Regions from separate parts of the Exiguobacterium sp. s34 genome, predicted to be linked through region 2. Evidence: riboswitches for the same ligand, from Rfam matches in the RefSeq annotation. Region 2 holds a riboswitch; each other region holds the start of a gene.
The links. A riboswitch is a leader RNA that binds a small molecule or an ion and turns the genes downstream of it on or off. The one in region 2 is predicted to bind S-adenosylmethionine.

Region 1: linked by a shared signal. The riboswitch ahead of KNO87_RS02745 (2,3-diketo-5-methylthiopentyl-1-phosphate enolase) and the one ahead of msrA (peptide-methionine (S)-S-oxide reductase MsrA) in region 2 are both predicted to bind S-adenosylmethionine.
Region 3: linked by a shared signal. The riboswitch ahead of KNO87_RS10845 (Na+/H+ antiporter NhaC family protein) and the one ahead of msrA (peptide-methionine (S)-S-oxide reductase MsrA) in region 2 are both predicted to bind S-adenosylmethionine.

The regions. Positions count from the first base shown of each region.
Region 1 is NZ_JACSKE010000001.1:554,464-558,718, forward strand. It holds gene mtnA (S-methyl-5-thioribose-1-phosphate isomerase) at 1-993, opposite strand, end outside; gene mtnK (S-methyl-5-thioribose kinase) at 990-2,141, opposite strand; SAM riboswitch class I at 2,223-2,325, opposite strand; SAM riboswitch class I at 2,531-2,632, shown strand; gene KNO87_RS02745 (2,3-diketo-5-methylthiopentyl-1-phosphate enolase) at 2,703-3,857, shown strand; gene KNO87_RS02750 (2-hydroxy-3-keto-5-methylthiopentenyl-1-phosphate phosphatase) at 3,854-4,255, shown strand, end outside.
Region 2 is NZ_JACSKE010000003.1:209,294-213,548, forward strand. It holds gene KNO87_RS08000 (GRP family sugar transporter) at 1-141, shown strand, start outside; gene KNO87_RS08005 (SRPBCC family protein) at 352-774, shown strand; gene KNO87_RS08010 (hypothetical protein) at 1,123-1,347, opposite strand; gene KNO87_RS08015 (DM13 domain-containing protein) at 1,493-2,017, opposite strand; gene msrA (peptide-methionine (S)-S-oxide reductase MsrA) at 2,119-2,643, opposite strand; SAM riboswitch class I at 2,711-2,810, opposite strand; gene KNO87_RS08025 (hypothetical protein) at 2,855-3,016, opposite strand; gene KNO87_RS08030 (amidase family protein) at 3,130-4,255, shown strand, end outside.
Region 3 is NZ_JACSKE010000004.1:280,986-285,240, forward strand. It holds gene trhO (oxygen-dependent tRNA uridine(34) hydroxylase TrhO) at 1-108, opposite strand, end outside; gene KNO87_RS10840 (TVP38/TMEM64 family protein) at 337-981, shown strand; gene KNO87_RS10845 (Na+/H+ antiporter NhaC family protein) at 999-2,282, opposite strand; SAM riboswitch class I at 2,352-2,447, opposite strand; gene KNO87_RS10850 (GGDEF domain-containing protein) at 2,546-4,225, opposite strand.

The sequences.
Region 1 (4,255 bases), on a different contig from region 2:
CTCGGTCGGTTCGAGCACACCTGTCTCCGTAATGAGACCAGTGATGAGTTCTGGTGGGGTCACATCAAACGCCGGGTTGAAGACTGTGATGCCGACGAGTGCCGTCGGATGTCCCCCGATATGGGTCACTTCATGCGCGTCCCGTTCCTCGATTTGAATCGTGTCGTCTGCTTCCAAATCAAACGTCGAATGCGGGGCGGCGACATAGAACGGGATGTTGTAGTGTTTCGCCAAAATTGCGAGCTGGAGCGTCCCGATTTTATTGGCTGTATGACCGGTACGTGTGATGCGGTCCGCCCCGACGATGATGGCATCGACTTGTTTCGTCTGAATCGTCCACGCCGCCATATTGTCGGTGATCAACGTGACATCGATGTCTGCCCGGTCGAGTTCCCATACGGTCAACCGTGCCCCTTGAAGCAGTGGACGGGTTTCCGATGCGAACACCCGAAACGGGATGCCACGCTCTTTTCCGACATAGAATGGGGCAAGCGCAGTACCATAACGTGACGTCGCAATGGCACCGGCGTTACAAATCGTCAATACATTGCCACCGGCGGGTAACACGGTGAGCGCATGCTCACCAATCGTGCGATACGTCGCCACGTCTTGTTCATAAATTTCAATCGCACGCTCTTTAATTGCTTTTGCGATCTGTTCAAAGTCCTCCCCTACGTTCAATCGTAGGAGTGATTCGATGACGTGCTGTAAGTTGACCGCCGTCGGTCTGGTCGCAATCAATCGTTGCCCGACTTGGTCCAATTGGCGGTGAAAATATGGATTATCTTGCAGACGTGATGCTTCTTTTGCGAGGACGAACGCCCCGAAATAGGCGATGGCCGGTGCTCCTCGAACTTGAAGCGACTTGATCGCATGTTCGGCCTGTTCGAGCGTCAACACTTCAATATAGCGCTCTTCTTGCGGCAACTGTGTCTGATCTAAAATCGTCAAGATTTCAGTGTCGGCATCGAAATGAATACTTTGCACACTCATACTCGCACCTCCGACAGGACTGGAATCAACTGGTCAATCGATTGAATCTGATGGCGCTGTTTGATGAGGCGCGTGCCGAGTTCTAAGGAGTGGCGTTTCCGTTCGATGCGAAGGTCGTCTGGTAGTGTTTCTAAGTCAGCGACCCCAGCAAGACCAATCGTTCGACGAATCAGTTCACAGCCTGCGTAACCAATCGCATCACTCAAAATCGACGGCAACAGTTCGTCCACGAATCCTACTGTGTTGAACGGTTCGACCGCCTGTGTGAAGCGTGTGCGGAACGTTTTTTCAAACGTCTCCCAGACGGTGAGCACTTCTGTGAAGCGTTCGAACCGTTTCAACGGATGCGCATACGTCGAGAACACTAAATGAGCAATGATTTGACCGATATCAAAGCCGAACGGACCATAAAACGCAAACTCAGGATCGATGATTTTCGTTTCTTGACGCGTCGCAAAAATACTTCCTGTATGTAAATCTCCATGTAATAACGCTTCATGTTTCGTCACGAACCCGACCTTCAATTTGGCCACTTCAATCTTCAGGGCGAGATCTGACCATAATTTTTCAACATCTGTACGAATGGCAGATTCAATCTGATTCGATTCTGCATCGCGATACGGGTCGGTAAAGATGAGTTTCTCCGTGATATCGCACAGTTCTGGATTATAATACTCCTTTTCGATTTGTTTCTTGACGAGTGGACCGTTCGCATAGTCAGACGTCGCAAACAACGTTTCACCGAGGAATGTACCGACGTGACGCGCTAAATTCGGATAGCTCTCGCCTTTTAGAAAGCCGGTGCGGACAATCTCAAAAGCTGATAAATCTTCCAAAATCGTATAAGCGAGTTCACGGTCGCTCCCGAGGACACCCGGTACGAACTGTGGAACGACTTTGGAAAACTCACGAAGGGCCAGCTGTTCAATCCAAGACCGATCAAGCGTGAGCGGCCAGCTCTCTCCAACGACTTTTGCGTATGGTAACGCCTGTTTCACAATCAATGACGTATCGCCTTGGCGAACGCGAAAGACGAGATTTAAATTTCCATCTCCGATTTCCTCACATTCTGCGATCCCCTCTTCTAGTAACCCCAACTGTCGAACATGGTCGACGACACTCTGTTCTGTAAACGCCTTATAAGCCATGATGCTTTCCCCTTTCCTGTGCATATACATGAAAAAAGCCCCTTTCTCCGCGAGAAAGAGGCACACCCAAATTGGTTGTTCCTCTCATCTTTCAGACATATGTCTGGTGGATGTAGCACCGTGCCAAATGGTCGGTTGCTGCGGCGTCTTAGGGCCAATTCCCTCTGCCAACTCGCGATAAGAGTAAATGATTTAATTGTGTTTGACGTGTTGAGACGAATATTACGGACTCGAGACGCTAGTTGTCAATCCTCTATTTTCGGTCGACTCCCTATTTTTGACACGCATATATAGAAACATTATTTTCAAACTTTTTTTCTCAAAAAAAGGAATTGACGAGTGAGCGATTCTATGTAAAAATTCAATTAAATTTCACAACTTCACAACTATTCTTATCAAGAGCAGACGGAGGGACAAGCCCGATGATGTCGCAGCAACCGACCAGAAATGGCACGGTGCTAATTCTTGCAGCTATCGCTGAGAGATAAGAGTTCATTGTTTTCGAATGACCTCTTGCCTTGGCATGAGGTCATTTTTTGTTTGACCTGAAAGGAGGAACTTATGGGAATTATCGCTACTTATGAAATCAAACATACCGATCACGTCGAACGCGTGGCTGAAAAAATCGCACATGAGCTGACCGTCGGCACGTGGACCGAGTTGAACCACATCGAGCAACATCAACTGCAGGCGTTCCGTGGTGAGGTCATCGAGACGTCCCAACAAGAAACGACGAGTCGCTTCTCTATTCGTTACCCGCTACATAATGTGACGCCAGACTTCTCGTCCATTCTGACGACGACGTTTGGAAAACTATCACTCGACCCAAGCGTCCAACTGATTGACCTATCACTCCCGGAAGAGCTCGCATCAGACTTCCCTGGTGCCACATTCGGTGTCGAAGGTGTTCGCGACATCCTTCGTGTACACGACCGACCGCTCGCCATGAGTATCTTCAAAGGTGTTATCGGACGGGACCTCGACTTTTTGGCGACACAGCTCCGTGACCAATTCAACGGCGGAATCGACCTCGTCAAGGACGATGAGATTTTATATGACAATCCACTTACCCCGTCGCTCGAACGGGCACGGGTCGGGGCATCGATCATTCAAGAACATCAAGAATTGACGGGTCGCTCCGTTCTATACGCCGTGACATTGAGTGGACCCGTCTTCACGTTACGCGAACAGGCGAAGCAATTGATTGAGGCTGGCGCGACCGCGCTCTTGTTTAACGTGTATACGTATGGGCTCGATGCCTTGCGAGAACTCGCCAAAGACTCTGAGATTCACGTTCCGATTTTGGCACATCCCGCTTTTGCGGGGGCGTTGACTGGATCAGTCCGCCATTCCCTCCTTTTCGGGAAACTGATTCGACTCGCCGGGGCGGACTTGACGCTCTTCCCGTCGCCGTATGGTTCGCTGTCGACACCGAAAGACGAAGCGCAACAGATTCAGACGTATGCGACAGAACCCCATTGGACGAAACCGATTCTGACGGTCCCATCTGCCGGGATTCATCCTGGACTCGTCCCGGACTTGGTTCGAGACTTCGGAACGGATGTCGTCATCAATGCCGGCGGCGGGATTCATGGGCATCCAGACGGTGCGGTCGCTGGAGCGAAGGCGTTCCGACAGGCGATTGACCAGACGCTTGGCAAGACGAACGATACCGATGCACTATCGACCGCGTTGGATGCGTGGGGTGCACGATGAGCACGCATGTCATCTGTGACTTCGACGGGACGATCACCGAAGAAGATAACATCATCGCGTTGATGCGACAGTTCGCACCTCCTGATTGGGTCGAGCTCAAAGATGCCGTCTTGAACCAGACGCTCTCCATCCGAGAAGGTGTCGGTCAGATGTTCGGCTTACTTCCGAGTGACCAGGAAGTACGATACCGTGAGTTTCTTCTTTCGACCATCACGCTTCGGCCAGGGTTCATCGAGTTTTTACAAGAGACGCAGTCACTTGGCTTCCGATTTGATGTCGTCAGTGGCGGTATGGACTTTTTCGTCCATCCGATTCTAGAAGGTCATGTCGTACCTGAACACATTTACTGCAATCACGTTGACTTTTCAGGAGAGACGGCACGCGTCACATGGCCTCAT
Region 2 (4,255 bases):
CAATTGAACGTCGTCGTGGCGACACTCGGTGGAATCTATCTATTGAAAGAAGAGAAGACGACAAAAGAACGTGTCTTTGTCTTTATGGGAATCGGTCTCATTGTCGTCGCTGGATTTATGCTTGGGATTGCCAAGAGTTAAATTTCGATGATGAAATGAAAAGAACCCTGAATGTTCACTCGGTCTAGAGTGCCATTCAGGGTCTTTCTTTTGAGTAAATTTTAATCGTTAAAAGGATAGCAGGAGATGACGTAATCGATAGGGAAGTAATCCCATGTTGCGTTCGTCATATAGGACGTGCAACGCATTCGTGATGAATCAAAAAAATGTAGAGTAAAGGAGAAAACAATCATGGAATCAAATGTAGTGACGATCTCGACGCTTGTGGATACACCAATCGAAAAAGTCTGGGAACTCTGGACAGCCCCTGATCATATCAAACAATGGAATCATGCATCTGAAGATTGGCATACGACCGAAGCGGAGAATGACTTACGCGTCGGTGGGAAGTTTCGCAGTCGGATGGAAGCAAAAGACAACAGTATGGGGTTCGATTTTGAAGGCGTGTATGAGGAAATTCAAGTGAACGAGCTTATTCAATATCGCCTCGATGATGAACGGAGAGTGAGAATTTCATTCGTACCAGAAGGTGATCAAACAAAGATTGTTGAAACGTTTGATGCGGACTCGATGAATCCGGTTGAGTTGCAACGTCAAGGATGGCAGGCAATCCTCGACAATTTCACTCGATATGCGAATGAGAAGAATAAGTAAGGTGATCGAGTAATCTAATAATCAGCAGTATATATGATGAAGTTTACATGTATACTGCTGTTTGGCATGATAGCAATAAAAACCGCTTGTATATGTATATGTAGAGGATGTTATCTTTAGAATCGATCATGAACAACAGAGTGAGATCGTTAAATCTAATACAGTGACCCAAAAACTATGAAAAGTTGGATAATGAAATTCCGTAAGTAAATATGACAGGTGATGCAAAGAGTACATACATAAATACATTGTGAAACTAAGCAAACGCTTCAAACACAGGCATCATAAACGGAAGCGAAAACATCATAACAATCGAAAAAATAAAGGTTGCCATAAATCGTGAGAACTTCATTTTCTTCTCCACTTCAAAGAAATGGCAAAGGCAGTCAATCCTCCTATGACGACGACATAATAAACGGAATAGAAGACAAACTCTCCAATATCCTCAAAACTACTAAACGTATTTTCCATAATCATTGGATCAGACAAAATACCGATTGTCACAATCGGCAAAAAGAAGATCCAAAAACGTTTCCAAAAATACGTGCGGTACGATGACTCATTTGAAATCACTTGTGACCCCTCCTGTCAGCTCCATACTTTACCATATTGTATCATGAACATCTTACGAACAAATAGTTGAAATTTGGGCATTATACAATTTTTACTACATGCAAAAACAGCGAGTGCATTACATGTACCCGCTGCATAATATTGATTATTCACTCGATGTGCTTAATTCACCCGTCCCGAACGTTGCACTAAAAGCACGACACCAAATCACTACCTTGCTATATTCTGTCAAATCGACATCAGCCGGAACTAAATAGTTTTGATTTCCTGTATTCCCCTTAAGTGCCCCGAGTCGAATCCCTTCAGACACTTCCAAGCCTGGTTTCGTCAAATATACAAACAAGTCAGGACCGTTCGTCGTCTCAAACTCTTCAAATCGCAGGTAAGTTCCGTCTTCTGCTTCAACTGAGCGAATCGTGCCGGTCGTCTCGTAATTTTTCTCCCCGTCCATGAACACACCTGCTACTTCGGTTTGAGTCGTTTGTGCTTCCGCTGTATCGGCCGTCTCTTGTTCTGATTCATCTTCCTCTGGAGCTGGTGATTCGACAGCGGTCGGCGGCAATCCTTCATCGACCGTCTCAGTCAAAAATAGTGGTGAGATGAGCCACCAGGCGATGGCGATCACGGCTACGCCGATTACACCGATGATGATTTTTGAACGAGTTTTCATGTGTGAATCCTCCTATTCATGTGTTTGAATCGTTACATTTCTTTTCCCGAATCATGGGCTTATAAAAAGACGCGAATTAATACATTCGCGTCAATTGAACATCATACCGTCTCGGTCCAGTTCTCCTCGATAAACGCGTCGCGTCCCGAGATGGCCCGGTCTTCCTTGTAATGTTTTGGATTCTTTTTATGATAGTCCTGATGGTAGTCTTCTGCAGCAAAGAACGTTATCGCCGGAATGATTTTTGTGACGATTGGGGCCGTGAAACGTCCACTTGCCGCTAACACATCGCGACTCGCTTCCGCAGCGATTCGCTGCTCCTCCGTGTGATAGAAGATGGCTGGGGCATACTGAGGCCCACGGTCTTGGAACTGCCCACCGTCATCGGTCGGGTCTGTCTGAATCCAATAGAGTTCTAGGAGACGCTCGTATGAGAAAAGAGCTGGATCGTATGTGATCTGAACGACTTCTAGATGTCCGGTCGTCCCAGTCTTTACTTGTTCATATGTCGGATTGTCGATATGTCCTCCCATATAGCCGGACACGATTCCTTCAATCCCTGGTAGTTCTTCAAAAGGTGTCACCATGCACCAAAAACAGCCGCCTGCAAATGTTGCTTTTTCCATCTTGTCGTTCCCTCCAAATCGTATTTCAACAAAAAAGCGCTCACGTCGGATGACATGAGCGCTCTCGTCATATCGTCCAAGGTTTCCCTTGCTGGTCGTAGCACCTTGCCTGAGGCAGGTTGCTGTGAAGTCATGGAGCCAGATCTCTCGTTCACTCTTGATATCGATATGTAGTTGGTGAAAGCATCATACCACCCTCAAAATACTTTCGTCAATGATTCGGTTTTCGTTTTAACTGAAAAATCGTCAAGACGATGATGAATCCAATCAATGCGATGGAGATGAACGTACCATACGGCACATTCTCACCATATAATTGCAAGAAAAATAGACCGAATACGGCGAGCAACACGAATACGTAGGAGCGCGTCATAGGAACCTCCTGTTTTTTCTTAAGTGTAACAAGAACACATCGACTTGGCGATGAGAAAAGGAAATCAAGCATATAACACGAATAAAGGGGGGGAGGTAAAGGAGGAATGAACAATGAAACAATCACAATTGTTAGAGCTGACAATCGAAGACGCGCATCGTGGCTATAAAGAAGGGAAATTCACAGCAAGAGACGTGACCGCGTATTATCTAAAAAGGATTGCGACATATAATGATCGACTCCATGCAGTGATCCAGGTGAATCCGGACGCACTTTTCGAGGCAGAGGCGGCAGACCGGGGCTATAAAAAAGGGGTACGCAAACCACTACTTGGGATTCCCGTATTGATCAAAGATAATATCGAAACGGGCGGACTGATGCGGACAACGGCAGGTGCTGCCGCGATGCGACATCATTTCGCAGGTCGGGATGCCGAGCTCGTCAAACGGTTACGGGCTGACGGGGCCATCATTCTCGGTAAAGCAAACCTGTCCGAATGGGCCAACTTCTTGACAGAAGACATGCCGAACGGTTGGAGTGCCGTCGGTGGCCAGACGATGAATCCGTATGGGGACCAACTAGATGTCGGAGGATCAAGTTCAGGGTCGGCATCTGCGGTTGCGGCAAATTTAACGCTTCTTGCAGTTGGATCTGAGACGAGTGGTTCAATCGTACACCCGAGCGTGCATAATGGCATCGTCGGAATCAAGCCGACCGTTGGACTGATCAGCCGCTCGGGAATCATCCCGATTTCACGTTCTCAAGATACGGCTGGACCGATGGCGCGGACACTCCGTGATGCGGTCATCGCTTTACAGACGATATGTAGTGAGGATGAATCGGATCCGGCGACTCTAGAGACTCCTGTCGGACCGCCTTATGTGACATGTCTCGATGTGAGGCAGGCGGTCGGGATGCGTGTCGGGTTCATCAGACCGGACATTTCGGAAGAAGAAGTCGGGTTGTATGAACAGGCGCTTCGCTTGTTGCGTCAAGCCGAGGTAGAACTCGTCGAGGTCACGCTACCAAAGCATACGGGGCTTGAACAAGCAGACATTCTGTTCGACGAATTCAAGCTCGGGATCGAGGCGTATCTTGCGAACACAACCGTGCCTTTTAAGACGCTTTCTGACTTGATCGAGTGGAACGCAGAACACCCTGAATCGATTCCGCACGGTCAAACCATTTTTGAAGAAGCGAACGCCCGATCTGGGAAACTGATTGAAGCGAGCTATCTCG
Region 3 (4,255 bases), on a different contig from region 2:
GATGCCGAGATCCTTACAATACTTCAAATGTTCTTGCGTGAGTGTTTCTGGGTCTTCGATGTTGACATACTTATAGTACAGCAAGACCCGCATTGGTTTTGTTTCCATGTTGTGTTGCTCCCCTGTGTTCAGTTTTTTGCAGGAAAACGAACGTTGGGTTGTGTCGTTCGACGAATAGACTTGCCTGCAACCACAAGTCCATTATTATATGATAAATATCACGGCGAATTTTCGCAAATGGTTTTTAATTTTTTTTGACGAATGCAGGGAGATGCGTCTTGTAAATCGAATTCGGGTAATAGAGTAGTAGTAACGAAAGTTGAAGGTGGAACGACTATGCTCACTTCTCTCCAACAGTACATCATCCAATTGATTGAATGGCTTCAAAGCTTGCCTGGCGGTCCTTGGGCCGGACTCGGCGCTCCATTTTTAGAGGCGATCTTTCCGTTTTTGCCACTCGTTTTAATCATTTCTGCCAATGCGGCGACATACGGTTTTTTATTAGGAGTCCTTTTATCGTGGATTGGGAACCTTCTCGGAACAATTGTCGTCTTCGCAGCCGTCCGGTATGTGTTCCGAAAACCGATGACGCGCTGGCTCGAAAAACATAAGGTGGCGGTTTATTGGTTAGAACGAATCAATCATATGAGTCCGATTTCACTCGGATTCTTGTATTCACTTCCGTTCATCCCGGTCAGTTTGATCACTTATTTGCTGGCGCTTATTCAGATGCCGCTCCGCACATTCATTTTAGCGGCAGGATTCGGGAAACTACTCGTCGTCGTCATTTTCTCTGTCATCGGGGATCAGTGGGAAGAGTTTATCCAAAGTCCATTTCGTTTATCGATGCTCGGTCTTCTTTTGGTCGCATTATGGGCCATCAGCCGGGGATTAGAAGAAATTCTCAAACGACGCGCTTTCAAGAAACGAAACGAGCAACTGAAACAAGAAATGGTCACGAAACGACAAACACCCCTTTGAACAAGGGGTGTTTTCGCTTAAGACTGTTTTTTAAAGCGCGGGAAGTTAAATGCGATGGCGATCCCTCCACAAATAAAGAGGAGGAACGGATAAAACATGAACGGCACGAGGTCCGGCGATGCGGTCTTCGTCAGCTCTGCCGCGATGAGGAGTTGTGCTCCATATGGCAGAATTCCTTGTACCCCACATGAGAAGATATCGAGTACACTCGCTGATTTTTTCCGTTCGATATCATATTCGTCCGCAATGTTTGCGGCAAGCGGTCCGGCTACGAGAATCGAAATTGTATTGTTTGCCGTCGCCACGTTCGTCGCGCTGACAAGACCAGCGATACTCCACTCGGCACCGGCACGTTTTTGGATTCGTGACGTCAACGCGTCACGCAAATACGTGAGTCCGCCGTTGTGCGAGATGAGTCCGACGAGTCCGCCCATGAGTAACGTCAGAAACGAGATTTCGGCCATGCCGACCATGCCGTCGGCGATAGCGGTCACGAATGCTGTCACCGATAAGCTTCCGTCGAGGAGACCGATGATACCAGTGAGCGTGATGCCGCCCAAAAGGACGAGAATAACGTTCAGTCCTGTTAACGCTAAGCCGATAACCGCGAGATAGGGAATCAGTTTATACCATTCGAATGCAGCGACATCGACCGTCGACTCACCGTTCGATAAGACCGCTAGTAAAATCGTCGTGATGATAGCGGCGGGTAAGACAATCCAGAAGTTTGTCCGGAACTTATCACGCATGTTCGTCCGTTGCGTCCTTACGGCGGCAATTGTTGTATCCGAAATGAACGAAAGGTTGTCCCCGAACATCGCGCCTCCGACAACTGCGGCGGCTGCGATGGCGACGTTCACGCCACTCTCTTCATGAATACCGAGAGCAATGGGTGCAAGTGCTGCGATCGTTCCGGTCGATGTTCCCATCGCCATTGAAATGAAAGCAGCGATGACGAATAGTCCGCTCAAGAGAAGCGATGGCGGTAAGAGCGTCAACGCGGCGTTAACCGTCGCGTCGATGGCGCCAATCGATTCGGCTACGGTCGAAAAGGCACCGGCGAGTAAGAAAATAAAAATCATAATGATGATTCCCGGATTTCCGGCACCTTGTGCGATGCGCTCCACGGTTTGTGTCGCACTTCCTTTTGTCATGAATGCTGCGACTAGCAATGCGATGATCGCTGCGACGAGAACTGGGAACTTATAAAAATCCCCATAGTAGACACCTGCCCCGATGAAAAAGAGCAAAAAGACGAATAATGGCAAAAGTGCCCACTTGTTGGCTGTTGGTTGTTCCAAAATAATCACCTCACTAAAAAATAAAAAGGACCTTTTTCTTGAGAAAAAGGTCCTTCGTGCGAAATACCCTTTTCATCTTTCGAGCAATACGCCCGCTGGATTTGGCACAGGTTCCCCGCTGCCGAGACTTCACAGGGCCAGTCCCTCCGTCTCTCTCGATAAAAAGTGAATCTATCTAATTATTAAACACGTTCCCTAACGTACCTGTTTCGAATCCGGTTGTCAACCTAAAAACTCCCCAATTCGATGTGAGAAAGGGGAGTTTACGTCGTTAAATTGTTGAAGTGGGCTACTCGGTTCCGCCCTGCGTATTTCCCACCGACATAGAGCGCACGGTCAGCGTTTCGAATCGTGTCATCTAGACGCTTGTTCCCGAATGCTTCAATCGTATCGACCCCGATAGACGCGGTCACAGAAATCTCATGATGGTCAACAAGGAACGGTTTCGCTTCGATTTGGTGGCGAATCCGCTCTGTGATTTCGATGGCTTGGGTCATGTCACAATGGTTGAGTAGTAAAATGAATTCTTCGCCGCCATAACGCGCGGCAAAGTCATCCGTTCGAAGTACTTGCCGAATGCGTCGACCGAATTCTTGTAACACTCGGTCACCGACCTGATGACCGTACGTATCGTTAATTTTTTTGAAGAAATCAATATCGAGCATGGCGACAGATATCGGATACATCGACATATCCGATATTTGTTGAATGCCGTATTCATAAAACGCACGCGCATTGGCAAGAAGCGTCAAACTGTCTGTCCGGCTCTCGGTATAGAGACGATCCCGCTCGTGACAACGGCTAATCGTTCGATTGAACGATTTCAACAACTTGATGATTTCATGCTGAATGATTTTCGGATATGCGTATACGGGTTCTCCCGTCATGACGATCCATGTACGAATCTCTTCGATTTCCTCCGAACGGACAGAAACAAAGCTATGATAATCGTCATGGAAGGCGTCGGAAAGTGCGGTATCCCATTCAAACCGCATCTCATAGTCGAGAATTTGCTCGATTGGTTGACTCATCTCAAGCAGTGCAAAGACGACCGGTCGATCGATGGGCTGTCGCGTCTTCAAATCGAAGTAGAGCGTGCGGTCGAACAATTTGAACTCGATATAACCTTCGTCGTAATGGTTCAACTGTTCACACTGACTTAAAAAGACTTCGATTGCTTGCGCCTCACTCTGTGACAAAGAGACGGCTTCTTTAGCTTCATCATATTGCTCGATCAAAGATTTGAAGGCGTCTTGCCGTTCTTTTTGAATGAGAAGTCGTTTAATGAAGAACGTCAAGGCAGCGGCGATACTACTGACGACCAGTAAACTCGTCTCCCGGAAGAATGATGCCGCTAAAATGAAGGTCAAACTGACGACGTATGTGTAGAAAGCGATTTTCATAAAATCGCTCAATGCGATGTCGACGCGGAACCACCATTTCACCTGATATTTTTGGAATACCGTGTTTAAGAAGATGGCAAGGAACAGTCCGGCAAGCGGCACGAACGAATCTTGCGAATAAAAGTCGAGACCGGTCTCGCCACCAAGGGCGAGATAAACCGCTGCCGGGATGACGATTTCTAAGTACGCCGTAATGGCATTCCAAGGATACGTGAAGCGGAAGCGACGGATGGCGACTTTCGGTTTCAAATTGGCGAATTGAAAGACGAACAACCCGATTTGGTTGACGATGAGTGCTGTTTCAAATCCAAAGAATAAAAATAAGATTAAGACGATACTTTCAGAAAAAGTGAAGTACACACCTTTGACTTCGATCGAGTCGAGTTGAAAAATGATGACCAATAATGAAATTAAAATAAACGACAATGGATCAATCGTCGGGGCGTGTAGGACATCCAATGCAAATAACGAGATGGTGAAGATGAATAAGGCACTCCATATACTCCAACCGAGCACGGACATCTTACGAAAGTGGTTCATGCGTTCCCTCCTAGCATGGGACATTTCGAG